Regions from separate parts of the Bacillus cereus group sp. MYBK79-1 genome, predicted to be linked through region 2. Evidence: riboswitches for the same ligand, from Rfam matches in the RefSeq annotation. Region 2 holds a riboswitch; the other holds the start of a gene.

Region 1 (13,642 bases), on a different contig from region 2:
TATCAAGCATATATTAGGGGTCATGATTTTGCCAGCGGACTAATGTTTATGGGCTTCTTCGTTGGAATTGCATTTTTAGCAATGATGGCAAGTTGCTTAATGTTTAAAGTTCTGTCGGGAGCATCAAAAGATGTAACACGTTATCAAATGCTTCATAAAATTGGTGTCCGCCGAGAATTATTAAAAAAATCAATTTATAAAGAGTTATTCTTCATATTCTTATTCCCAGCAATTGTGGGGATTACTCATATATTAGTTGGTATGAACATGTTTAGTCCTCTTGTAATCGATCCGTACTTTCGTATTTGGTTACCACTTGTTATTTTTGTAGTAATTTACTCGATTTATTACTTGATTACAGTTCAATTATATAAAGGAATTGTACTCCCGAAAAAAGATTAATGTAATGATGTTATTTATCCCGCTATTTGCCGGGCAGTAGGACCCCCACCTCAAAATTCAGCGGAAGCAAAGAAGTTAGGTGGGGGATCAACTACCCGTAAAACCCCCACTGATTAAAGTTTCACTTTATGCGTTCAAGTTACTATCGTTTTGTGATTATTTTACAAATAGGGTGTTTCTCCAATTAGTGCTTGAATAATAATAGCAATACGAATTTAGACATTACTATCATTCGAATCATAATCAGTAAAAGAATGGGAAGGATTTTTATACAAAGGAATTCCTGATGAATTTTATATTAAAAATAGGGGTGAGTGAAGATGGCATATTTATTGCAAGTTGATTTCCCGTTTGAAGGTCCTTTTGGTGAAGAAATGGAAAAAGCATTTCGGGATTTAGCAAAAAGTATTAATGAAGAAGAAGGATTCCATTGGAAAATATGGACGGAGAATCAAGAAACGAATGAAGCTGGAGGCATCTATGTATTTGAAGAAAAACAAGATGCCGAAAAATACGCGGAAATGCACAAAAACAGACTTCAAACATTTGGTGTTAAAGATATTAGAGTAAGAATTTTTGCCATAAATGAAAAGTTAACGAAACTGAATCGTGGTTATAGTAACTAATAAGGGACACGGAATTGAAAAAAGGAGGGGGATACTCCCTTCTTTTTTTAATTGATGTTATAGAAAGAATAGCGTGTTTTTTTATTTAGGGGCATTTCTTTTTGATAGTTTGATATCGATGTGACAATACCTCATTATTATTTTTCAGGTTACAATACATGTATTGCTTCAATAACATATAATCATTCTTAAGAATGTCATTGAAATGTACCAATAGATGTTAGTGCAGCAAAATAAATTGTGTTATGATGTGAGCAAATATAAAGCTATGTAACGGAGGGATTCACATGCCGCATGTTGTGTTTCGTGGAATTACTACTGAACAATTAAAAAGCATAAGCAAGCCATTAGTAGAAGAGCTTGCAGATATCTGTGAGTGTGGTACGGATAATTTTACCTTGGAACTACCAAGTTCTACGTTTGTATTCAATGGAGAAGAAATAGAAGCGTTTCCTCTTATTGAAGTAAAATGGTTTGAGCGTGGACAGGAAATTCGTGATCGATTTGCTAAGGCCATTACTACATATGTAATGGATTTTGGACTTCCAGAAGTAGAGGTTGTATTTACGGTTTTTACAGAATCAGCGTATTATATTAACGGGAAGCATTGTGCAAGTTAGAACTATTTGAAAGATTTTTATAACAGTAAGAAAAGAAATAGGAGAGAATATCCTATTTCTTTTTATTTCTATAAAAAAATATAACTGCTAAATCTAAAGTAATGATAATAATTAGAAGAAATACTTCTATAAGTGCATCAGTTTTCCCATTTTGCAAAGACTTTATAAAGAAATCCCATTCTTTTTCATAGGGAGGCTCTGACCAATTTCGTTGCAGTCCCAACACCATGCCATTTATGAAAAAGACAATACTTAATAGAATCCTTCCAACAAATAAAGCAGTTACTTTTATATTCCACTTCTTTAGCAGGATTATATAAAGAAGTGGAAATAGTATAAGTACCCAAAAAACGATAATAAAAACTGTATTCATCATTTTACCCCCTAACTCAATACTTATTGCTAAAACTGAGTGGAGTTCTAATTTTTATTGTGAAAGTAACTATAGAATATACGTTAATTCGTACTTGTAATAGAAAAGAAGCCGGAATTCCGGCTTTGTTTATCTCTCCGTCTCAAAAAACTCAATCCACTCTCCATCAGGACCAGCGAAGAATATGTAACGTGTTCCATCTGGTAATGTTTCAATTTCTTCTCCTAGTAGGAAGGTTACGCCGTGTTTTTGTATTCTTTCGATTTCATCCTCTAATGAATCCACTTTAAAGCAAATGTGATGTACTTTTCCTTCTGCCGGAAGAGAAGAGTTGTAGCCTTCAATTAATTCGAGTATCGTTTCCTTCGATTCTTCCACACCTAAAAAAGCGAGTTTTAAGTTTGGATTCGGGTGCCCCATACGTTTAATGAGCTGTAAGCCGACTACCTCTTCATAAAATGAAATAGATGTTTCTAAGTTTGCAACCATAAGTCCAACGTGTTCAATTCTTCTAACTGGCATGTAGATTCCTTCTTTCTGAAAATTATATACAATATATTATTGAAAATTAAGAAAATAAGCAAGATAAAAACCTTACAAATTTTAGCGTGTTATATGGTATAGTGAGAAAGTATGTTTGGGGAGAAGGAAGGAGATTATACGATGAATACACCTACTCAAACTCCTTCATTATCGGCAACGATGAAAGAGTGGCATTATGCATTAGCGTATGAAATTAAACATTGGAAAACGATAGGTGGTAGTAAAATTTCTATCATGAACGGTCGTTTTTTATATACAGATTATGAAAGTACAGTATACGTATTTCAGCTTATATCGGAAGTAAGCTTACCTGAAGGTTCACCAATTCGAATTGAGTTTGATGGTGAAGAAGCGACAGGAGAAGTATTATCTGTACACGGATTAGAAATAGAACTGAAATTAAATGATTATATACAAGGTGAAATAAGAGAAGCTGTTTTATACAGTGAACCGTGGCAATTGTTAGAGCAACTACAAGAGCGATTGAAAGAGGCACATAAAGATAAGCTAAAACGTAATCGTATAAAGCGTCTTGTTGATGGGACGAGCAGTCCGAAACATATTGAGAAGATGAAAAATCCGAAAAATGAATTGGCGTATCGTTCGTTTTACAATCCGACAACGTACGTGTGGGGACCACCTGGAACAGGGAAGTCTTACAATTTATCACGTATTATTTCAGCGCATTATCAAAAGGGAAAATCGGTACTTGTATTAGCTCATAGTAATGCAGCAGTGGACGTATTAATGAGTGAAGTAACGAAGCAAATTGAGAAGAAAAAGAAATGGACGCCTGGTGAAATTGTTCGTTACGGTTATAGCCAGCATGATCATATACGAAATCATGAAACGTTACTTGCGTCGAAGTTAGTTGAAACGACGAACGGATCTTGGGGAGAAGAAAGACTCTATTTAGAAGAAACACGCCAAGATCTTCGTGAAAAGATTTTATCATATAAAGCGACTTCTGCTGATAAGAAGCGTATACAAGAGATTGAAAGTGATCTTCGAAAGCAAAAAGCGAAAATTAAAGAAGTAGAAAAAGAATACATTGAAAATGCGAAAGTAATCGGCGCAACGTTATCGAAATGTGCCATTGATTCACTTATTTATGAGCGTACATTTGATTTAGTTGTAGTAGATGAAGTGAGTATGGCATATGTTCCGCAAATTGCATTAGCGGCTTCACTTGGGAAACGCATCGTCGTATGTGGGGACTTTTTGCAGTTACCTCCAATTGCGATGGCGAACCATGAACTCGTTCGAAAATGGCTCGGGGAAGGTATGTTTTACCATGCCGGAATTGTTGAGTCTGTCAATAAATCAGAAGCACATCCGAACCTCTTTATGCTGCAGGAACAAAGACGTATGCATGCGGATATATCGAAGTTTACAAATTCATTTATTTATAAAAATAGAGTGTATGATCATCCGTCTGTTTCAGAGCGTACAGAACTTGCGCAATTGCAACCGTTCGCAAATGAGGCAAGTGTTTTATTTGATACGAGTTTAATGGGAGCCTTTTCTTTAAAAGACGCTGCTTCTGGATCTCGTTTTAATATTATGTCTGGTTTAGTAGCGATGCAAATGATGTTAATCGGACTGTTAGATGGTGTTCAATCGATCGGTGTTGTTACACCTTACAGGGCACAATCCCGCTTTTTATCAACGTGTATTAGAGAAATGTTGCAGAGAACGAAATATCAAAACATACCAGTTTTAGCGGCGACAGTTCATAAGTTTCAAGGGTCTGAAAGAGATATGATGATATTTGATACAGTCGATAGTTATCCGCAAGAACGACCTGGCGTGTTATTCTTTGACCATAAAAACCATCGCCTCGTCAACGTTGCAGTGACGAGAGCGAGAGGAAAGTTCATTCAATTATCAGATTGCCATTATATGCGTAAAAACCTTTCGAGAAAACAAGCGTTATCACAATTAACAGCTCATATAGAACGTCACGGAGATGTGTATGATCGCACGACATCAAGACAATTGTGGGAACGAAAAATTTCGAAACGTTTACGCTGGTTTATGGAAATGAATCTTGAAGAGCCGAAAGGATTATTGAAAGATATTTTAGCCGCAAAACGAAAAATCATTATTTCACTACCAAGTACAAAGCAAGTGGATAAACGAGTATGGCAAGCGTTAATGCGTACAAATGCGCAAATAACGGTGTATAGTGATGGACCAGTTCCATTGAAAAACGTAAAGTTACAAAGGCAAAATAAAGCATTCCCGTTTATCGTAATCGATGATGAAATCTTTTGGGCAGGCGCACCGCTCACATCACAAATGATATTTGAAGGTAGTACGGAATTTCCGTACGTATGTGCAAGACTGCAAGCACCAGAAACAATTGGTGTACTAAAAGGATTTTTAGATATTCGGTAAATTCGGATAGGAATTCATTGACTTTTACCTGGAATGAACTTAGAATAAAAATAATTTAATATAATTTTATGAAAATTCTTATCACGAGAGGTGGAGGGACTGGCCCTATGATACCTCGGCAGCGGATTCTTTATGAATACTGTGCCAATTCCAGCAAGGTAACTTGAAAGATAAGAAAGAAGCTCATTTTGACTGTATATGCAGAAGCCTCTTTCTATCTTTTAGAAAGAGGCTTTTTTACGTGAAAATAAAAGGAGGAAGAACAATGGGAGCGACTGGAGTAACGTCACAAAGAAAAACAATTGAAGAGAGTATAGAAAGAAATAAGGAAAAGTACATAGAAACAAGTCATAATATTCATGCGAATCCGGAGATCGGTAATCAAGAGTTTTACGCATCAAGAACGTTAAGTTTATTGCTAGGGAGTGCAGGATTTCAATTGCAGCACAATATAGCTGGACATGAAACAGGATTTATTGCGCGGAAAAGTTCAGGAAAGCAAGGGCCAGTTATCGCGTTTTTAGCTGAGTATGACGCTTTACCCGGGCTCGGTCATGCGTGTGGTCACAATTTAATTGGGACAATTAGCGTTGCGGCAGCAATCGCATTATCAGAAACGCTTGAAGAAATTGGAGGAGAAGTTGTCGTGTTTGGAACACCAGCTGAAGAAGGAGGACCAAACGGTAGTGCAAAAGCGAGTTATGTAAAGGCTGGTTTGTTTAAAGATATTGATGCGGCGCTTATGATTCATCCGAGCGGAAAAACAGCGACAACGAGTCCTTCACTAGCAGTCGATCCACTTGATTTTCATTTCTACGGAAAAACCGCTCACGCTGCAGCTTCACCAGAAGAAGGAATTAACGCATTAGATGCAATTATCCAGCTGTACAACAGTATTAACGCACTTCGCCAACAGCTTCCGTCAGATGTAAGAATTCATGGTGTTATTACAGAGGGCGGAAAAGCACCTAACATTATTCCTGACTACGCCGCAGCAAGGTTCTTTATTCGTGCAGCAACGAGACAGAGATGTGGGGAAGTAACAGAAAAAGTAAGAAATATCGCTGAGGGAGCAGCATTAGCAACAGGCACAAAAGTAAAAATCCATCAATTCCAAAATGAAATCGATGAACTACTCGTAACAAAAACATATAACGACGTCGTAGCCGAAGAACTAGAATTACAAGGTGAAGACGTAAACCGTAAAGAAAGAGTTGGAATCGGATCAACGGACGCAGGAAACGTAAGCCAAGTCGTACCGACCATTCACCCGTACATTAAAATCGGCCCAGATGACTTAATTGCGCATACGAATGAATTTAGAGAAGCAGCACGTTCAGAACTTGGAGACAAAGCGTTAATTACATCAGCAAAAGCACTAGCAAATACGGCGTATCGATTAATTACGGAAGAAGGATTGTTAGATAAGGTGAAGGAGGAGTTTAAAGAGGCGCAGAGGAATCAGGGATAGATAAAAAAAGGAGTGAATTTGACGAGGGAAATGAAAAACTTACGTTTTTCATTTCGTAAAACATATGCACAATGCAAAAAGGCGGCCTTTCGTTCAAACTTGAACGGAAAGTCGCCTGTTTCTTATGCTTTTTTACCTTGTTTCTTTCATTTATGAGAAAACTTATGCTTTACATTTCTATACAAAATCAAATAAAATATTCATTAATGAATAGATTGAATTTTCTTAATTTTGAACGGTGGTGAAAAATTGTTATATACAGAATTTATTTCTGAAACAGAGACGATATTGGAATCTTTAATGGATGATTTAATCGTAACAGATGTAAATGGGACGATTCTAAAAGCGACACAATTTACCGCTGATAGATATGGAATTAAGTATGAAAGTTTAATCGGTGCTTCTATTTATGAATTGGAACGAACAGGTATTATTACTCCGATTGTGACACCGTTAATCATACAAAAAAAAGAGAAAATCACAGTTGTTCAGCTTACAAAGACAGGTAATAAATTGCTAGTAACGGGAGTACCCCTATTGGATGAGGAAGGCGAAGTATATCGAGTTGTAAGCTACTCTTATGATGTTTCGGATTTGATAGAAATTCAGAAATATTTAGATCATATGCAAGAGGAACTGGAACGTGTGAAAGAGGAAGCTCAACTTGCACTGCGTGAAAAAATTACATCAGTAGGGTTAATTGCCGATGATCCTGCTATGTATAAAGCAATGGAGACAATACATCAAGTTGCAGAGGTGGATGTAAATACAGTTCTACTTGGAGAATCAGGAGTAGGAAAAACAGCTATTGCTCGTTATATTCATGATAAAAGTCCAAGAACATATGGACCTTTTATTGAAGTCAATTGTGCTGCTATACCTGAGTCTTTATTTGAGGCTGAATTCTTTGGGTACGAAGCTGGCTCTTTTACAGGGGCGAAAAAAAATGGAAAACCCGGATTTGCAGAACTTGCTCATGGGGGAACTTTGTTTCTTGATGAAGTAGGAGAGCTTTCACTTGAACAACAAGTAAAACTTCTTAAGCTAATTGAAGAAAGACAATTTTATCGAGTTGGTGGAACAAAGCTGAAGAATGCAGATTTTCGGCTTATTGTCGCAACAAATCGTGATTTAGAAGAGCTGGTAGAGAATAAAAAATTTAGACAAGATTTATATTTTCGTTTATACGTTGTACCAATTTTGATTCCTCCATTACGTGAACGACCTCAAGATATTATGAATTTGATTTATTTATTTTTGAATAAATTTTGTACTCAATATAAAAGGGAGAGGGAATTGGATCAGGCGGTCATACAAATTTTATTACAGCAAAAGTGGAAAGGAAATGTAAGAGAATTAATGAATATAATAGAACGGCTCGTGATTACATCACATTCAAAGCTTATTACGATTGAAAATATACCAGATTACTATAAATCTAAGAGTGGTGATGAATTCGTTACAAAATCGTCTCAAACTCTTACAGAAATACTAGAAATGGTAGAGAAGCAAGTATTATTGGATGCTAAGAGAAAATATAAAACGACTGTGAAAATAGCAGAGAATTTAGCGATAAGTCAGCCCTCTGTAGTAAGAAAATTGAAGAAGTATAAGATAAATTGAAGTTATGAATTGTGAGAAGATGGATGAAATATTTTCGTCCATCTTCTTCTTTTTTCTAAATTGGCATGATAGTTGCATTAATAAACAATACAAAGGAGGAGAGAACATTGCCTTATATCAATACTTATTTTCAATGCTTTAAGATTTAGCACAAGAAAAATAAGTAGGGGATAAATTGATAAGTCAACCTTTATGAGTATGAGGCAAAGAATATCCTAATGTAAGATTTATTTTATTTAAAGTTGTAGAAAAATAAATGGTAGGAGTGAGAAGATGTATAAACCTAAGGACTCTGCTATGTCACCTCGTTTTTGTGGAGTGAAAACGTTTATGAGACTAGAACAAAAAAATACTACTGAAAATGTAGATTTTGCAGTGCTAGGAATTCCTTTTGATACTGCACAGTCGTATCGTGTGGGAGCGCGTTTAGGACCGAATCATATTCGGAATTTTTCAAGTTTATTACGTCCATATAATCCAGATCAGGCAATTGATATTTTTGATTATTGTTCAGGGGTAGACTATGGAGATTTAGATATTGTACCTGGTAATATTCATCGTACATATGACAATATCGTAGAAGGTTTAACACCTTTATTAGAAAAAAGGATTGTACCTATTATATTAGGCGGGGATCATTCTATTTCATTAGGAAATTTAAGAGCATTCGCAAAGAAATTTGGCCCTATAGCTCTTGTTCATTTTGATTCGCATAGTGATACATGGGATCATTACTATGGGGAAAAATATATGCATGGAACTCCATTTCGACGGGCGGTTGAAGAAGGGCTTATTAATGTCGATCATTCTATTCAAGTAGGAATGCGTGGTCCTTTGTATGGACCAAATGATATAGAGGATGCAAGAGAGTTAGGTTTTGAAGTTATCCCAATGAGAGAAGTGCGGAAAATTGGATATACAGAAGTGTTACGGAGAATTCATGAACGAGTAAAGGATGCAGTGACTTTCGTTTCATTTGATATTGATTTTATAGATCCTGCATACGCACCCGGAACGGGAACGCCTGAAATTGGTGGACCTACAACGATTGAAGCAGTGGAACTTATGCAAGGATTAGATGGATTACATATTGCTGGATTTGACTTAGTCGAAGTGTTACCTGCGTATGATAGTGGAGAAATTACAGCAATTGCAGCATCAAGTATTGCATATGAAATGATTACTCTTGTAGCGATGCAAAAAAGACGTAATTTAGTAAGGCTAAAATAGTATGTATTGTAAAGGAGGATGTTATGAATACAGTAGATATATTACTAATGGCTGGTTATTTTATAATTATTATTGGTATTGGTTTTATAGGGGCAAGGAAAGCAAAAACATCTGAAGATTTTATGGTTGCTGGTCGTAGTTTAGGTTTAGTAATGTATCTAGCTTGTTTAGCCGCAGTAATTCTTGGTGGGGCATCTACAATTGGAACTGCAAGATTAGGATATGAATTTGGTATTTCAGGGATATGGCTCGTTGTTATGATTGGAATCGGAATTATTCTATTAGGAATATTTTTAGTGAAGAGAGTATCAAGATTTAAAATCATTACAATCAGTGAACTGTTAGGGTTACGTTTTAATTCACAAACAAGAGTAATTACTTCATTAATTACATTTATATATGTAACGATGATTACTGTAACGCAAGTAATTGGAATGGGGACTATATTAAATGTACTACTAGGGTGGGATATTAAACTTTGTATGTTATTAGGCGGTAGTGTAGTTGTTATGTATACATTACTGGGAGGCATGTGGTCTGTAACGATGACCGATATATTTCAATTTATTGTAATGACAATTGGAGTATTTGCAATTATGTTACCTCTTAGTTTAGAGAAGGCTGGAGGTTGGTCTGCTCTTCAAGAAAAATTACCACATAGTTATTTTGAAATAGCCAACATTGGTGGAGATAAAATTTTCTCGTACTTTCTCTTATATTGTTTAGGGGTACTAATCGGCCAAGATATATGGCAGCGGATTTTTACTGCCAAGACTGTAGGGATTGCGAAAAAAGGTACAATTGGCGCAGGGGTATACTGTCTTTTATATGCTGTTGCAATCAGTATAATTGGTATGTGCGCTGCTGTAGTTTTTCCGAATTTAAGTGATCCACAAAGTGCGTTTATAACAATGGCCATTACAATTTTACCAGTAGGCTTATTAGGGATTGTCATTGCAAGTGTTGTTTCAGCTCTTATGTCAACTGCATCTGCAACACTATTAGCGTCTTCAACATTAATTGTAAACGACATAATAAAAAGTACTACATCTAAGAATATGAGTGAAAAGGCTGTAATTAGAACTTCAAGAATTTTAACATTAATTATCGGAATATTCGTAATAATTAGTGCTGTCTGGATTCAGGATGTTATTGTAGCGTTAGATGTTGCATATGCAATATTATCTGGATCGGTATTCTTTCCGATAATTTTAGGGCTGTTTTGGAAACGCGTAACAGACAAAGCGGCATTTTACTCTATTATTTTAAGTGCAATTGTCACGATAGTTGGTTTAATTGTACAAGGTCTTTCGGCTACAGATCCAATCTTATATGGGATGGTATGTAGTGTTTTATCAATTTTCATCATTTCGTATTTAACGTCACCAGAATTTGAAAAATATGAAGAGTGGAAAGAACAGCACACAAATGCAGATGCAGATGCATAAGCAGATGAATCAATGATTTTTATATGCAATGGGAAACTGATGTACAATGATAAGGAGGAGTTCAAATGACTACAAATTGGAATCATTTAATTGAAAGAATGCCACAATTACTAGCACCAAGTATGGCAAAAGACCATCCGAATTTACCGGTCGTGAAAGAAGAAGGATGTTATTATTTTGGGCTAGATGGGAGGAAATACCTTGATTTTACATCAGGTATTGCAACGACCAATGTTGGACATCGTCACCCAAAGGTCGTACAAGCAATTAAGGATAGTGCAGAGTGTCTGACTCACGGCCCATCTGGAGTTATCATGTATGAGTCAATTTTACGTCTTGCGGAAGAACTTGGGAAGGTATTGCCTCCTAAGTTAGATTGTTTCTTTTTTGCAAATAGTGGTACAGAAGCGATTGAAGGGGCGATTAAGTTAGCAAAGTATGTGACAAAAAGACCGTATGTTATTTCTTTTTTAGGGTGTTTCCATGGGCGATCAATGGGGGCATTAAGTGTAACAACTTCCAAAAGTAAATATCGTAAGTTTTTGCAACCTAATGGGCTAACGTATCAAATTCCATATGCAAATATTAAAGATTGTCCGGAAGGGATTGATCCTGAGAAGCACTGTGTTGAAAAACTAGAAAGAGATTTTGAAACTCTGTTTAATCATCAAGTTACACCAGAAGAAGTTGCATGTGTAATTGTAGAGCCTGTGCTAGGGGAAGGGGGATATATTGTTCCACCAGCTGAGTGGCTAAAGAAAGTTCGTGAAATTTGTAATCAGCATGGAATTCTATTAATCTTTGATGAAGTACAAACAGGATTTGGTCGTACAGGTGAATGGTTTGCAGCACAAACATTTGGAGTAACACCAGATATTATGGCAATCGCAAAAGGAATTGCATCAGGATTACCTCTTAGTGCAACGGTTGCGTCAAAAGAGTTGATGCAGGAGTGGCCATTAGGAACACATGGTACAACTTTCGGAGGGAATCCAATTGCATGTGCAGCGGCATTGGCAACTATTGAGGTAATGAAAGAAGAACGGCTGGTTGAAAATGCGAAAGAAATGGGTGCTTACGCAGTTCAGAAATTGTATAACTTAAAACAAAAACATTCTGTTATTGGAAGTATACGAGCAGTTGGGTTAATGATTGGAATTGAAATTATTAGCCCTGAAACAGGTACACCTAATGGTGAGGGATTATTTAAAATATTAGACATCGCATTAAAAAAAGGTGTACTATTTTACTTCTGTGGAAATTCAAGTGAAGTAATTCGAATGATTCCACCGCTTTCTATAAACAAAGATCAGATTGATGATGGGTTAGCAATTTTAGATGAGGCACTTACAGAATATGAGGAAGAGTTGAAGGTTTTTGTGTAGAATTAAAAAATAATAGATTTCGTTATATTGAGGGAGAAAAAGGAGGAGAATGGTATAGTACATTATGTAAATGGCATCCATTTGTTTTGAAAATAAAAGAAGTAGGTTGGGGATGTCCTAATGAGAACTATAAGACTGAATTGATGGTTTCCGAGTAGTTACATATATATCCTAAAGCAAGCTTTATTGTTATAACAATAAAGCTTGCTTTAATTCCTTGCAGATATCTTAAAAACAAAGGATGGGAAACTGTTTTTATAAAATAACAAAAATAAAGGTGAAAATGATTATACTAATACTTTGAAGTCGTCCGAGACACCACCTAGAATTAGTACAATCATTATACATGAAAAAAGCGAAAGCTTCCTCGATTGGACTACTCCCTTTTTTTATGAGATTTTTGAGAAAAAGTCCATGCCCATCAATTCGTTTTGCATTTGAATATCGAAAAAATAGTGACAAACAATAATACGAAAACACCATTAGAGATAGATAAAGTAGTTAATTGGATTAAGAAGAAAAAATATTTCAACATCGTAAATTAAAGAGTGAGAATCAAAGAGTGTATACGCTCAAGGAAGAGGATTATGAGGGTAATTATGAACCTAAAATTGAACAAGGGTATACAGTGCTAAAAATGAGTAAAGTTCTCTATGAAAATCAAGGGAACGTATTGAAGAATATTGAATTTTTACAATCAAAAATTTTAGAAATTTGGTCCTCACCTGATGAATTTTTTAACGAGGGAATAGGCTATTGTATAGTTTTTGACAATATGATTGTAAGTGTATGTTTTTCAGGGTTCGTTTTTGAAAATATACACTGTATAGATATTGAAACGATAGAAGGTCATCAAGGGAGAAAGTTAGCTCAAACGATAGCTCATAGTTTTGTAAAAGAATGTTTGGAGAATAATATCATTCCATATTGGTCCTGCATGGAAATTAATAAGCCTTCTGTGGCCGTTGTAGAAAATGTAGGTTTTTCAAATGTGTTTAATTATGTAGGTTATTATTTTCCGTTTGAGTAAATGAAGTGTATTTTACAAACCTATCATCGAGGGTTTTTACATGAAAGGAGAATAGTATGAAACACATAATAAAAGACGTAGTAATAAATTATTTTAAAGAAATTCATACATTAGTAGTGGAAGAAGAACTACATAAGAACAGTTGGCATACAGATCTACACTATAAAATCATCGTAAATGGAAATCGGTATTCCGCACGGTTTATAAATAGCGATCGAACAAGCAATCCGGCCTTTGGGACGTTATCAAATGAACAATTGAAAGAGCAAGTACGGTTTACGTATTATTTACGAGAGCATGGAATTCCATTTATGCAGATTAAAGAGAATAGGGCGGGAGAGTCATTTACATTTGTTACTTGGAATGATGAACAGTACCGGTTTGTATTATCTACTTGGATTGAAGGAGAACATATTACTCATTGTACAGAAACGATGGCAGAAGTCTTCGGAAAGGAAGCAAGAAAGGTACATGATATTTCTAGTACATTT
Region 2 (11,067 bases):
ATGGACAATTGTTTGGTGAAACGATTTCAAATCCAGTAAGCGCGATTGGAGCACAATTTATCTTTATGCTTTGCACTATTTTTGTTGTAAGTAAAGGTGTAGAGAAAGGGATAGAAAAAGCAAGTAAGTATATGATGCCGCTATTATTTATTTTATTTATTGCGATCATTGTTCGTGCGTTAACACTGGATGGTGCATTTGCTGGGGTAGAGTTCTTCTTAAAACCAGATTTTTCAAAGCTGACAGCAGATACAATTTTATACGCGATGGGACAATCGTTCTTCTCGTTAACAGTTGGTGCCTCAGTAATGGTAACGTATAGTTCATATTTGAAGAAAGAAGAGCATTTAGCTAAATCAGCAACATCTATTGTAAGTTTAACTATTTTTATTACAGTACTTGCAGGATTAGCAATCTTCCCAGCGATTTTCGCATTAGGCGTTAAGCCGACTGAAGGACCAGGACTACTGTTTATCGTCCTTCCAGCAGTATTTGCGAAAATACCATTTGGACAATTTTTCTTTATTATGTTTTTAGTTTTATTCTTCTTTGCAACGTTAACATCGGCGATTTCTATGCTTGAAATTGTAGTAGCATCTGTTGCGAAAGATAATGAGAAAAAGCGTCCGTCAGCATCATTATTAATTGGTATTCTTATTTTTGCAGTTGGAATCCCGTCAGCTCTATCGTTTGGAATTATGAGTGATGTGAAAATATTTGGGAAAACATTCTTTGACTTAGTCGATTTCTCGGTAAGTAACGTATTACTGCCGCTTGGTGTACTAGCCATTTCGCTATTCGTACCAAATAAGATGAGTAAAGAAATGTTAATGAAAGAATTAGAAGTTACGGAAACGAAAGGGAAAACATTATTTAATATTTGGTTCTTCTTACTTCGTTATGTTATTCCAGTAACGGTAATCATTGTATTTTTAAATGCGATAGGCGTATTTAAAATGTTTGCATAATAAAAAGACGGAGATTTCTCCGTCTTTTTATTATGTTGTAGGTGTATGTAATAAGCGATTATAGGCTTTATAGTTTGTGACGACTGCAATAAATGATCCAATTAAAAATAACGATGAGCCGCCCAAATGTAAATAACTGGCCAATGTAAGTTTCTCTAGCTTCTTCTATTTTTTGTTGTACTTGTGTATTCATATGATTCACCCCGTAAAATATAGGCATTTAGTTGTAGTTTATTTGGAGTACCTATAGTGTGTGAAGTGAAAATAAAAAACTCGGTATGCACCGAGTTTTTTTCTATAATCCAATATAAGGGGATGGATCCACTGCGTTTGTCTTACCGACATTCCATTCTCCAAGGTGAAGTTCAAAGTGCAAATGCTGTCCGTATGATTGGCCAGTGTTACCCATAAATCCAAGTTGAGTGCCTTGTTTTACAGTTTGTCCACTTGATACAGAACGGCTACTCATATGAGCATATACTGTCGTGTATGTTTTTCCGTTTATACGGTGAGATAAGTACACAACATTTCCGTAACTAGATGATAATTCCGAGCGAATAACAACACCATCCGCAGCCGCTATAATTGGAACAGTTCCTGAAGCAGCGATATCGATTCCTTTATGGTTATCTAAAGAACGTACGCCAAATCCAGAAGTTTTTGATCCAGCTGCTGGCTTAATAAAGCCGCCAATATTTGTATCGTGTGGTGTTGGAGCTGCTTGAGCTGTTTGAGCAGATGTAGTAGCTTGTTTACGAGCTTCTTCTGCCTTACGGGCTTCTTCAGCTTTACGAGCCTCTTCGGCACGCTTTTCTTCTTCAATTGCTTTTTGAACAGCTTGACGCTGATTTTCTAAAATACCTTTTGATTCTTCTAATCCTTCAATCTCCGAATCTACTTTAGCTACTTTCGTATGTAGATCGTTAATAAGAGTTTGTTGCTGTTGTTGGTTATTTTGTAATTCTTGCTGTTTTTGTTCTAATTTTTGCTCAGATTCTTTCAGTTGTTGTTCTTTTTTCTCGACAGCCTCTTTTTCTTTCGCTACAGCATTTTGATCAGTTGTTTGTTTTTTCACAATATCAGTATCGTTGTTTAAAATTAAACTTACAGAGTACATATTATCAACAAGATCAGCGATATTTGTAGAAGTTGTTATTACCTCTGTAATAATATTTGTGCGAGGTTTTTCTTGCATAGATTGCAGTCGTTGCTTAATAACTTCCTGACGTGTATCTATGTTTGTTTGTAATTGTTCTATATGTTTCTTTTTTTCAGTAATTACTTGTTGTGTTTTACTAATTTCTTTTTTTGTATCGTTTAATTCAGCTTCGTTTTTATTAATAGAAGTAGTTAAATCGTCAATTTTCTTTTGTAATTCTTGAATTTCTTTTTCTATTTGGTCTTTCTCAGCTGATTTATTTTGTAAGTCATTTTGTTTTCCTTCTAATTCAGATTGAATATTAGATAATTTATCTTGATTCGTTTCAGCGTATACGGGTGAAAGTAACGGAGAAACAAAAATTGTTCCTGCTGCTAAAACACTAAACGCTGCAAATTTCTTTTTCATGGTTGTCTGGCTCCTTTCCCTATGACTGTTATATATCATAAGAAGAAGAGTGTCTATCGTTGTAATCATAATGTAAAGAAAATTTTATAAAATTGCTAAGTTTTGTCGGAATTTATCATTTTCCAACGATAATTGTCATGGTACATGCATTTTTTGTTCGTGTAACAAGGATGTATTTTTGGTATTTTTTGTTAAATAAAGGAAAAATATAATTATTTTATATAGTAAAATTTTAGATAGAAATCCTATAAAACACTCATAAGGAATCGTTCTCATGTGAGGTTTTCTGACATGGGTTTTGTTTTTGTCAAGAAAATTATTTGCGCTCGGGCAAACTTATTTTGTTGTCAGATTTAAAATTTTGATTTATGATTTTCAACAGGGACAAAATGTAGTGAATTGTCGAATAATATGTAATACTCTTAATTTCAAGTTTTATAGATATAGAATGAGAGGTAGAGTGACACATCGAAGAGGGGGTTACAACAAGTATGAAAAGAATAGGACTTGCATGGCAAATATTAATTGGTCTTGCACTAGGTATTGCAGTTGGGGCGATTTTCTTTGATAATCCAGCTGTTGTGAAATACTTACAACCAATTGGCGATATTTTCATCCGATTAATTAAGATGATCGTTGTGCCGATTGTTGTAGCAAGTATTGTTGTTGGAGTTGCTGGTGTTGGTGATGTAAAAAAATTAGGCCGACTAGGCGGAAAAACAATTATTTACTTTGAAATTATTACAACAATTGCAATTGTTGTTGGTCTATTAATAGCGAATATTTTCCAACCAGGAAAAGGCGTAAATATGGAGCAGTTAACAAAGACAGATATTTCAAAATATACACATACGACAGAGCAGGTACAAAGTCATTCATTTGCAGATACATTTGTAAATATTGTTCCAACGAATATTATGAAGTCATTAGCTGATGGAGATATGCTTGCTATTATCTTCTTCTCTGTACTATTCGGTTTAGGTGTAGCAGCAATTGGTGAAAGAGGAAGACCAGTTCTTCAATTTTTCCAAGGTGTAGCTGATGCAATGTTTTACGTAACGAACCAGGTTATGAAATTTGCACCATTTGGTGTATTTGCACTAATCGGTGTTACAGTTTCTACATTTGGTCTTGCGTCATTAATTCCATTAGGGAAATTACTAATTGTCGTATACGGAGCAATGATCTTCTTCGTTGTAGTTGTCTTAGGACTTACAGCGAAAATATTTGGAATTAACATTTTCCAATTCTTCAAGATTTTAAAAGACGAACTGATCTTAGCATACTCTACAGCAAGTTCAGAAACAGTTTTACCGAAAATCATGGAGAAAATGGAGAAGTTCGGTTGTCCGAAAGCAATTACATCTTTCGTTATTCCGACAGGTTATTCATTTAACTTAGATGGATCAACTTTATATCAAGCGATTGCAGCTATTTTCTTAGCGCAAATGTACGGTATTGATTTATCTATTTCTCAACAAGTTACATTATTACTTGTATTAATGGTTACATCAAAAGGTATTGCGGGTGTACCGGGCGTATCATTCGTTGTATTATTAGCGACACTTGGTACAGTAGGTATTCCAGCTGAAGGTTTAGCCTTCATCGCTGGTATTGACCGTATTTTAGATATGGCTCGTACAGCAGTTAACGTTGTAGGTAACTCTTTAGCAGCTGTAGTTATGTCTAAGTGGGAAGGTCAGTATGATGCTGAAAAAGGACAAGCTTATTTGAAAGAAATTTCTAATAAGCAAGCAGCTTAATTATAATTTGAACAAGCTCTCACATAATATGTGGGGGCTTTTCTATATAGAAGGGGAGCGGACGTAATGAAACGTAAATATGGTGACGGTTCTTCGTGGAAGCGACTACTAGAGAAGGATTATACGGTTAAGCGAGTAGAAGAAGGAATGCTAGGAATACTGGAAATAAAAAAAGTTAGAGAGCCTAGTTGTAAAGAATATGATGGTAAAGAACTTTGTATTGCAGGGAATCAATATACGTGGATTCAATATTTCATAAAAGGGAAAAACTTTGCGATTACAGCTATGTTAGATGATCAGAAAAAATTAGTGCAATATTACATCGATGTGGCAAAAGAATATAAAATTGACGACCGTGGTTTACCGTATTTTGATGATTTATATTTAGATGTAGTATTATTACCGAACGGTAAGGTGTATGTACTAGATGAAGATGAGCTAGAGGATGCTTATAAAAGTGGCAATGTTACAAAAGAAGAGTATGAGTTAGCTTGGTACACCACGAAATGGATAATAGATGCAATAAAAAATAGTGAATTTTATTGGATTTCAATATTGGAAGAAGAAATCAAAAAGTTAAAATGATTGTTGTATTCAAATTTTTGCATAATTACCAAAAAAATCTATACAAAAAATAATTGACTTTTGTTTTGTAAGCGAGTAAAGTTAGGGAAGAAATTACTATTAAAAAATAAATATGAAACCTTCTTATAAAGAGAGGCGGAGGGACTGGCCCTACGATGCCTCGGCAGCGGACTCGATTTCAGAGTGCTGTGCCAAATCCAGCAAGCATGTGCTTGAAAGATGAGAAGAGCGTTTCTTATACATGTATAAGACCTCTTCTCATTGGAAGAGGTCTTTTGTTATTTATTAGAAAAAGGTTGAAACTAGGGAGAGATGGTACTTTGAAAGAAACGAGAGGAAATGGTTTGGCTTTATTACCACTTGGGATATTTTTGGCGCTATTTATTGGTTCTGGAATTATTACAGGTGATTTCTATAAATTGCCGATACTTGTAGCAATTTCAATTGCTGTAGGAGTCGCTTTAGCAATGAATCGTAAAGAAAGCTTTAATGTAAAAGTAGAACGATTTGCTAAAGGTGCAGGGAACCCAGATATTATGATTATGGTTCTGATTTTTGTACTGGCAGGAGCGTTTTCTGAAACAGCAAAAGGGATGGGCGGCGTTGATTCTACAGTTAACTTAGCGTTATCCATTTTACCGCAAGGGTTTATCGTGGCTGGAATTTTTGTTATAGGTGCATTTATTTCATTAGCGATGGGAACTTCAATGGGAACAATAGCTGCATTAGCACCAATTGCTGTAGGGATTAGTGGGCAAACTGATATCTCCATTGCACTTACGATGGCTACTGTTGTTGGCGGGGCGATGTTTGGTGATAATTTATCATTTATTTCAGATACAACAATCGCAGCAGTACGCTCACAAGGAACAGAAATGAAAGATAAGTTTAAAACGAACTTTTTAATTGTATTACCAGCAGCTATTATTACAATTGTACTGTTAGTAATACTTACTTTAGGAAGCGATACGCAAGTTAAAGCGCATAGCTTTGACTGGATAAAGATTTTACCGTATGCAGGAGTACTGATTACAGCGTTACTTGGCTGGAATGTACTTATTGTATTAACTGGTGGAACGGTACTATCTGGCGTTATCGGTCTTTTAGATGGCAGTTACACGTTAGAGAGTTTCTTTAAAAGTGTAACGACTGGAATGGGCGGTATGATGGAGTTAGTATTACTGGCTATTTTAATTGGCGGTATGGTCGAACTGATTCAATATAATGGTGGCATCCAATATTTAATGAATATTTTAACACGTAATATTCGTTCTAAAAAAGGAGCAGAGTTTGGTATTGCTGGTTTAGTAGGTATGACGAATATGTGTACAGCCAATAATACGATTTCTATTATCTTTACAGGTCCACTTGCGAAAAACATTGCAGATCAGTATGAAATTGATCCACGTAAATCAGCGAGTGTATTAGATCTTTTCTCATGTTGTGTGCAAGGATTAATACCGTACGGCGCGCAAATGTTAACAGCAGCAGGATTTGCGGCGTTATCTCCGATTGAATTGTTACCATATGCGTTTTATCCGATCTTAGTTGGAGTATGTGGAATCATTTCTATATTAATTGGTTTCCCGAGGTTTTCTAAAGTGGCGGGAAAGAAAGAGTATCATAAAACAGCGTAATTAAAATGAAGTTTATGAATCGTAACGAAAGCCGTACAGAGAATATTCTCTGTACGGCTTTTTATATGCGATAAAAGGGCGAATGTTCCTACTCCTACCATATGTTTTTACAAAAGGCTGAATGCAACTCGGTCTTAAGTCTGAGTCGAAAACGGTTCTTAAGCTCGTTATGGAAAGATGAAAAAATAGTTAAGATAAGAGTATCAAATCGAAGGGAGGCAAGCACAAGATGAAACAATTTCTAGCGTTTATCGCGGCCGGTATTTTGGCTTTAATTGCTCTTGGTAGTCTTGCTGGTATTGTAGGATTCGCAATCGGAGCAGGAGTTGTGTACTGGAGCTATAAATCATTTGTGCGAGCACAATCATTTTTTGGAAAGTTAGCTTGGGGTATTGTTGGTTTAATCGGTTTATCCATTGCACTTTCTCATTCCCCAGCACTAATCGGTATCGCAGCATTAGTAGTTTTATACTACGGATACCGTGAGTGGAAAAAAGAAAAAGATGTAGTTGTTGATTCTGCTCCAGAAAGTTCTAAATCATATAGCAACTTTGAAGATGAGTGGAACAAGTTAATGAAAAACTAATAAAAACCAAATCAAATTTATAAAGTAGAAGAGAGGAAGATTATAATGAAACAATCTTTATTCGGACGTGTACGCGATGCAATTTTAGCAGATTTTCATAATGTGTTAGATGAGAAAGAAAGAAAAAATCCAATCGCTATGTTAAACCAATATTTACGCGATAGTGAGCGTGAAACAACAAAAATTGAGAAGTTAATTCAGCGTCATAAAACATTAAAATCTAATTTCGCTCGTGAGCTTGAGCAAGCACGTTATTTCGTTAATAAAAGATCAAAGCAAGCTATCATCGCTCAAGAAGCAGGCGAATTACAGTTACACGAACGTGCATTAGAAGAAGTAGCTTATTATGAAGGGCAAGTAACTCGATTAGAAGAAATGTATGCAGGTGTTGTAGAGCAAATCGATGAATTAGAGCGTCGTCTTTCTGAAATGAAAAACAAATTAAAAGAAATGCACGCAAAGCGCATGGAACTAATGGCACGTGAAAATATGGCACATGCAAATCGTCGTATGAATACAGCGATGCATAAAATGGATGAAAACAATCCATTCTTACGTTTTGAAGAAATTGATGATCATATTCGTGACTTAGAAACTCGTATAAATGAGGAGCATGAACGTGATACATTTGATATGAAGATTGCAAAGCTTGAGCGTGAAATGAAAGAAAAGAATGATGTATTGTTAACGAAAGAGTTAACAAAATAATAGTAGTATATTATAAAACAGGCTTATGATATAGTGATAGGAGAAAAGGTGTTGGAAAGCAATGCCTTTTCTTCTATGTATATGTAACAAGAAGGGGGGAGCTGAAATGAAGAAACAATTTTCAAAAACACAATTAATGGGGATGCTCCTCATCATATTTGGATTCGGTCTTTTTCTTGATATGATACTTGGACATTTTGAACCAGGTGGTCTCATTTTTGCATTTATTATGCTTATGTTTGGAAGGTATTATCGTAAAAAGAATCGTTACGTACGGGGAAATGTATTTTTATTTGTTGGTGGTATCGTATTTTTATTCTTCTTATTTTCATCAGCAGCATTTGTTCTTGTCGTATTTGCTTGTTTAGCTTTAATTGGTTATCAATTGATTCAGCAAGGGCACCAGCAAAAAGCAATGAAGGTTGAAATTAAAGAAAAAGGGATTATAGATGAAGAGAAGCAAATATATCGTACAGAACCATACTTGAAAAATATGTTTGTAGGTAATGTACGAATGATGGATCATATTTATGAACTTGAGGATATTAATGTTCAATATGGTGCTTGTGATGTTGAAATAGATTTAACAACTGCCATGATTCCAGAAGGAGAAACGGTAATTGTTATTAGAGGTGTAGTAGGGAATATTCGTTTATATGTGCCGTATGATATTGAACTGTCATTAAATCATTCTGTTATTGTCGGACGTGTGCTCCTGCCAGGACATGAGGAAACGGGGTTTAATCGCAATGTTACATTTAGAACAGAGCAGTATAAAGAAGCTCCTCGTCGTATAAAAATTATTTCTTCGCTTGTCGTAGGCGATACGGAAGTGAGGAAAGTATAATGAAGAAACAAAAAAATATTTCGTGGATGTATATTCGTTACTCTATGTTGTCCTCAGTTAGTATCGCGCTTATTTGTACAATTGTATATGTATGGAAAAGTGAGCAACAAGTTTATGATTTATTATGGAAAGAATCCATCGCTTCTGTTCCAATTGGCTTGTTTATTATGACTACAAGTTTACTTATCGGGGGAATTGTAGGGTATGCAATCGGTTACTATATAGAGCAGCGTATACAAGGATTAAATACTTTTCTATTTGAAGTAGAGCGAGGGAATTTTCCGAGTGATGTTTCGTTTACTGCAGATGATGAATTTCATGAAGTGGAACGAAAAGTAATCGGTCTTGCTCGTCGATTAGAGGAGCAAGCTGGACTCTTTCAAAAAGTAACGAATGAACGAGCTCATTGGAATGAAGAGATGAGACAAGAAGCGATATCTCAGGAAAGGCATCGATTGGCGAGAGAGCTGCATGATTCTGTAAGTCAGCAGCTTTTTGCAATGTCGATGATGATGTCGGCTATTAATGAACAAGTAGCTGAAATTCCAGAAATGACGAAAAAGCAGTTGCAGCTCGTTGAAAATATGGTTGTAAATGCGCAGTCAGAAATGAGAGCATTGCTTCTTCATTTACGGCCTGTACAATTAGAAGGTAAGAAACTGACACAAGGTATAGAGGAATTATTAACGGAATTATCGCGAAAGCAACATATGAAAATTGAATGGCTAATCGAGCCAATAGAATTGAAAAAAGGTGTAGAAGATCATTTATTTCGTATTGTGCAAGAAGCTTTATCCAATACTTTACGACATGCGAAAGCTAAGAAAACGGAAGTACGTCTTCGGAAAATTGATCAATATGCAATTCTAAAAATTATTGATGATGGCGTTGGATTTGAAGTCGGAGTGAATAAGGCTGGTTCATATGGTTTAAGATCAATGCAAGAGCGTGTTCATGAGATTGGTGGGACATTAAAAGTACTTAGTTTCCCGGCTAAAGGGACGCAAATAGAAGTAAAAGTACCGATTATGATTGAGAGAGGGGGAGAATCATGATAAAAGTGTTACTTGTCGATGATCATGAAATGGTTCGAATGGGTGTATCAGCATATTTATCAACGCAGCCAGATATAGAAGTAGTTGGAGAAGCTGAAAATGGAAGAAAAGGTTCAGAGTTAGCACTGCAATTAAGACCAGATATTATTTTGATGGATCTTGTCATGGACGAGATGGATGGGGTTGAAGCAACACGTGCTATTATTCAGGAATGGCCAGAAGCGAAAATTGTAGTTGTAACGAGCTTTTTAGATGATGAGAAATTGTACCCTGTTATTGAGGCTGGAGCGACAAGTTATTTATTAAAAACATCAAGAGCAAGTGATATAGCAGACGCTGTACGAGCTACTTATGATGGAGAAACGGTATTAGAGCCAAAAGTTACTGGTAAAATGATGTCTCGTATGCGTCAGAAGAAAGAACAACCTTTGCATGAGGAGTTAACAGAAAGAGAGTCTGAAATTTTGTTATTAATTGCAGAGGGGAAAAGTAATCAAGAGATTGCAGATGAATTGTTTATTGCCCTCAAAACAGTAAAGACACATGTGAGTAATATATTAAATAAGCTAAATGTAAGTGACCGGACACAGGCGGTTATTTATGCATTTAGACACCAATTGACAAAATAATAAAGTAAAACGTAAATCAGCAAGGGGATAGAGCGCCCTTGCTGATTATTAGTTCACACCAAATCTTTTTATTGACGTCAATAAATGTAAGCGTTATCATTAAGTTGTTAACAGTACATACAAAGGGGAGAATGTATATGTTAGTTCAAACTATATTTGGTATGGATAAGTCTAAAAAATTAGGGGATTATGTGAACGCATTACAAGCGCTTTGTGAACAATATAATGTTGAAACAGATAAAATTGCAATTGTTGAGGCGACAGAAGAGTACTATTTATTTTTAGTAAAGCAAGAAGATTGCTATGATGTTGTCAAAGTAGAAACAGTGGATACAAATATCGACTATTATACGAAAGCGTATAAAATAAGTAGTTTTAATCATACTGCTTATCAAATGTAAAAAAACTCCCTTGCGGGAGTTTTTTTAGGATGCTTTTACTTCACGAGGTTCGGTTAGTAAGGGCACTTTTTTCGCACCGCTTAGTTTAGCGATTGTAAGGCCGATGAGAGCTCCGGCTAAGGCTGGTATTAACCAGCCTATTCCTTCCTTATATAAAGGGATAAATTCAAAATATGGTGTGATAAATGAAACTGAAATACCACCTTGTTTTAATCCATCAAATACGCTTACGATTGCTGCTCCAATTAAAGCACCTACATAAACAGAGCGATATCCACCGAAATATTTATGAAGTAACGATAGTAGAACGAGTACAATTGC

The links. Region 2 has a riboswitch for S-adenosylmethionine ahead of ACTFOB_RS14225 (Na+/H+ antiporter NhaC family protein). Riboswitches for the same ligand answer to the same signal wherever they lie in the genome.
Region 1: it holds a riboswitch for S-adenosylmethionine, as region 2 does, so the genes downstream of both, ACTFOB_RS22335 (M20 family metallopeptidase) here and ACTFOB_RS14225 (Na+/H+ antiporter NhaC family protein) in region 2, are expected to answer to the same signal.

What each region holds. Positions count from the first base shown of each region.
Region 1 covers NZ_JBQAEO010000018.1:63,371-77,012, forward strand. Annotated here, with positions in the region: gene ACTFOB_RS22305 (FtsX-like permease family protein) at 1-402, shown strand, start outside; gene ACTFOB_RS22310 (monooxygenase) at 723-1,028, shown strand; gene ACTFOB_RS22315 (DUF1904 family protein) at 1,316-1,648, shown strand; gene ACTFOB_RS22320 (hypothetical protein) at 1,701-2,024, opposite strand; gene ACTFOB_RS22325 (VOC family protein) at 2,151-2,543, opposite strand; gene ACTFOB_RS22330 (AAA domain-containing protein) at 2,655-4,964, shown strand; SAM riboswitch class I at 5,040-5,141, shown strand; gene ACTFOB_RS22335 (M20 family metallopeptidase) at 5,230-6,435, shown strand; gene ACTFOB_RS22340 (sigma-54 interaction domain-containing protein) at 6,685-8,058, shown strand; gene speB (agmatinase) at 8,332-9,288, shown strand; gene ACTFOB_RS22350 (sodium:solute symporter) at 9,312-10,736, shown strand; gene ACTFOB_RS22355 (aspartate aminotransferase family protein) at 10,802-12,121, shown strand; partial or broken gene ACTFOB_RS22360 (GNAT family N-acetyltransferase) at 12,639-13,151, shown strand; partial or broken gene ACTFOB_RS22365 (aminoglycoside phosphotransferase family protein) at 13,208-13,642, shown strand, end outside.
Region 2 covers NZ_JBQAEO010000007.1:166,235-177,301, reverse strand. Annotated here, with positions in the region: gene ACTFOB_RS14245 (sodium-dependent transporter) at 1-968, shown strand, start outside; gene ACTFOB_RS14240 (murein hydrolase activator EnvC family protein) at 1,264-2,535, opposite strand; gene gltP (glutamate/aspartate:proton symporter GltP) at 3,027-4,298, shown strand; gene ACTFOB_RS14230 (DUF402 domain-containing protein) at 4,365-4,883, shown strand; SAM riboswitch class I at 5,004-5,109, shown strand; gene ACTFOB_RS14225 (Na+/H+ antiporter NhaC family protein) at 5,204-6,520, shown strand; gene ACTFOB_RS14220 (lmo0954 family membrane protein) at 6,750-7,106, shown strand; gene ACTFOB_RS14215 (PspA/IM30 family protein) at 7,152-7,814, shown strand; gene liaF (cell wall-active antibiotics response protein LiaF) at 7,921-8,661, shown strand; gene ACTFOB_RS14205 (histidine kinase) at 8,661-9,716, shown strand; gene ACTFOB_RS14200 (response regulator) at 9,713-10,345, shown strand; gene ACTFOB_RS14195 (DUF3922 domain-containing protein) at 10,408-10,746, shown strand; gene brnQ3 (branched-chain amino acid transport system II carrier protein BrnQ3) at 10,771-11,067, opposite strand, start outside.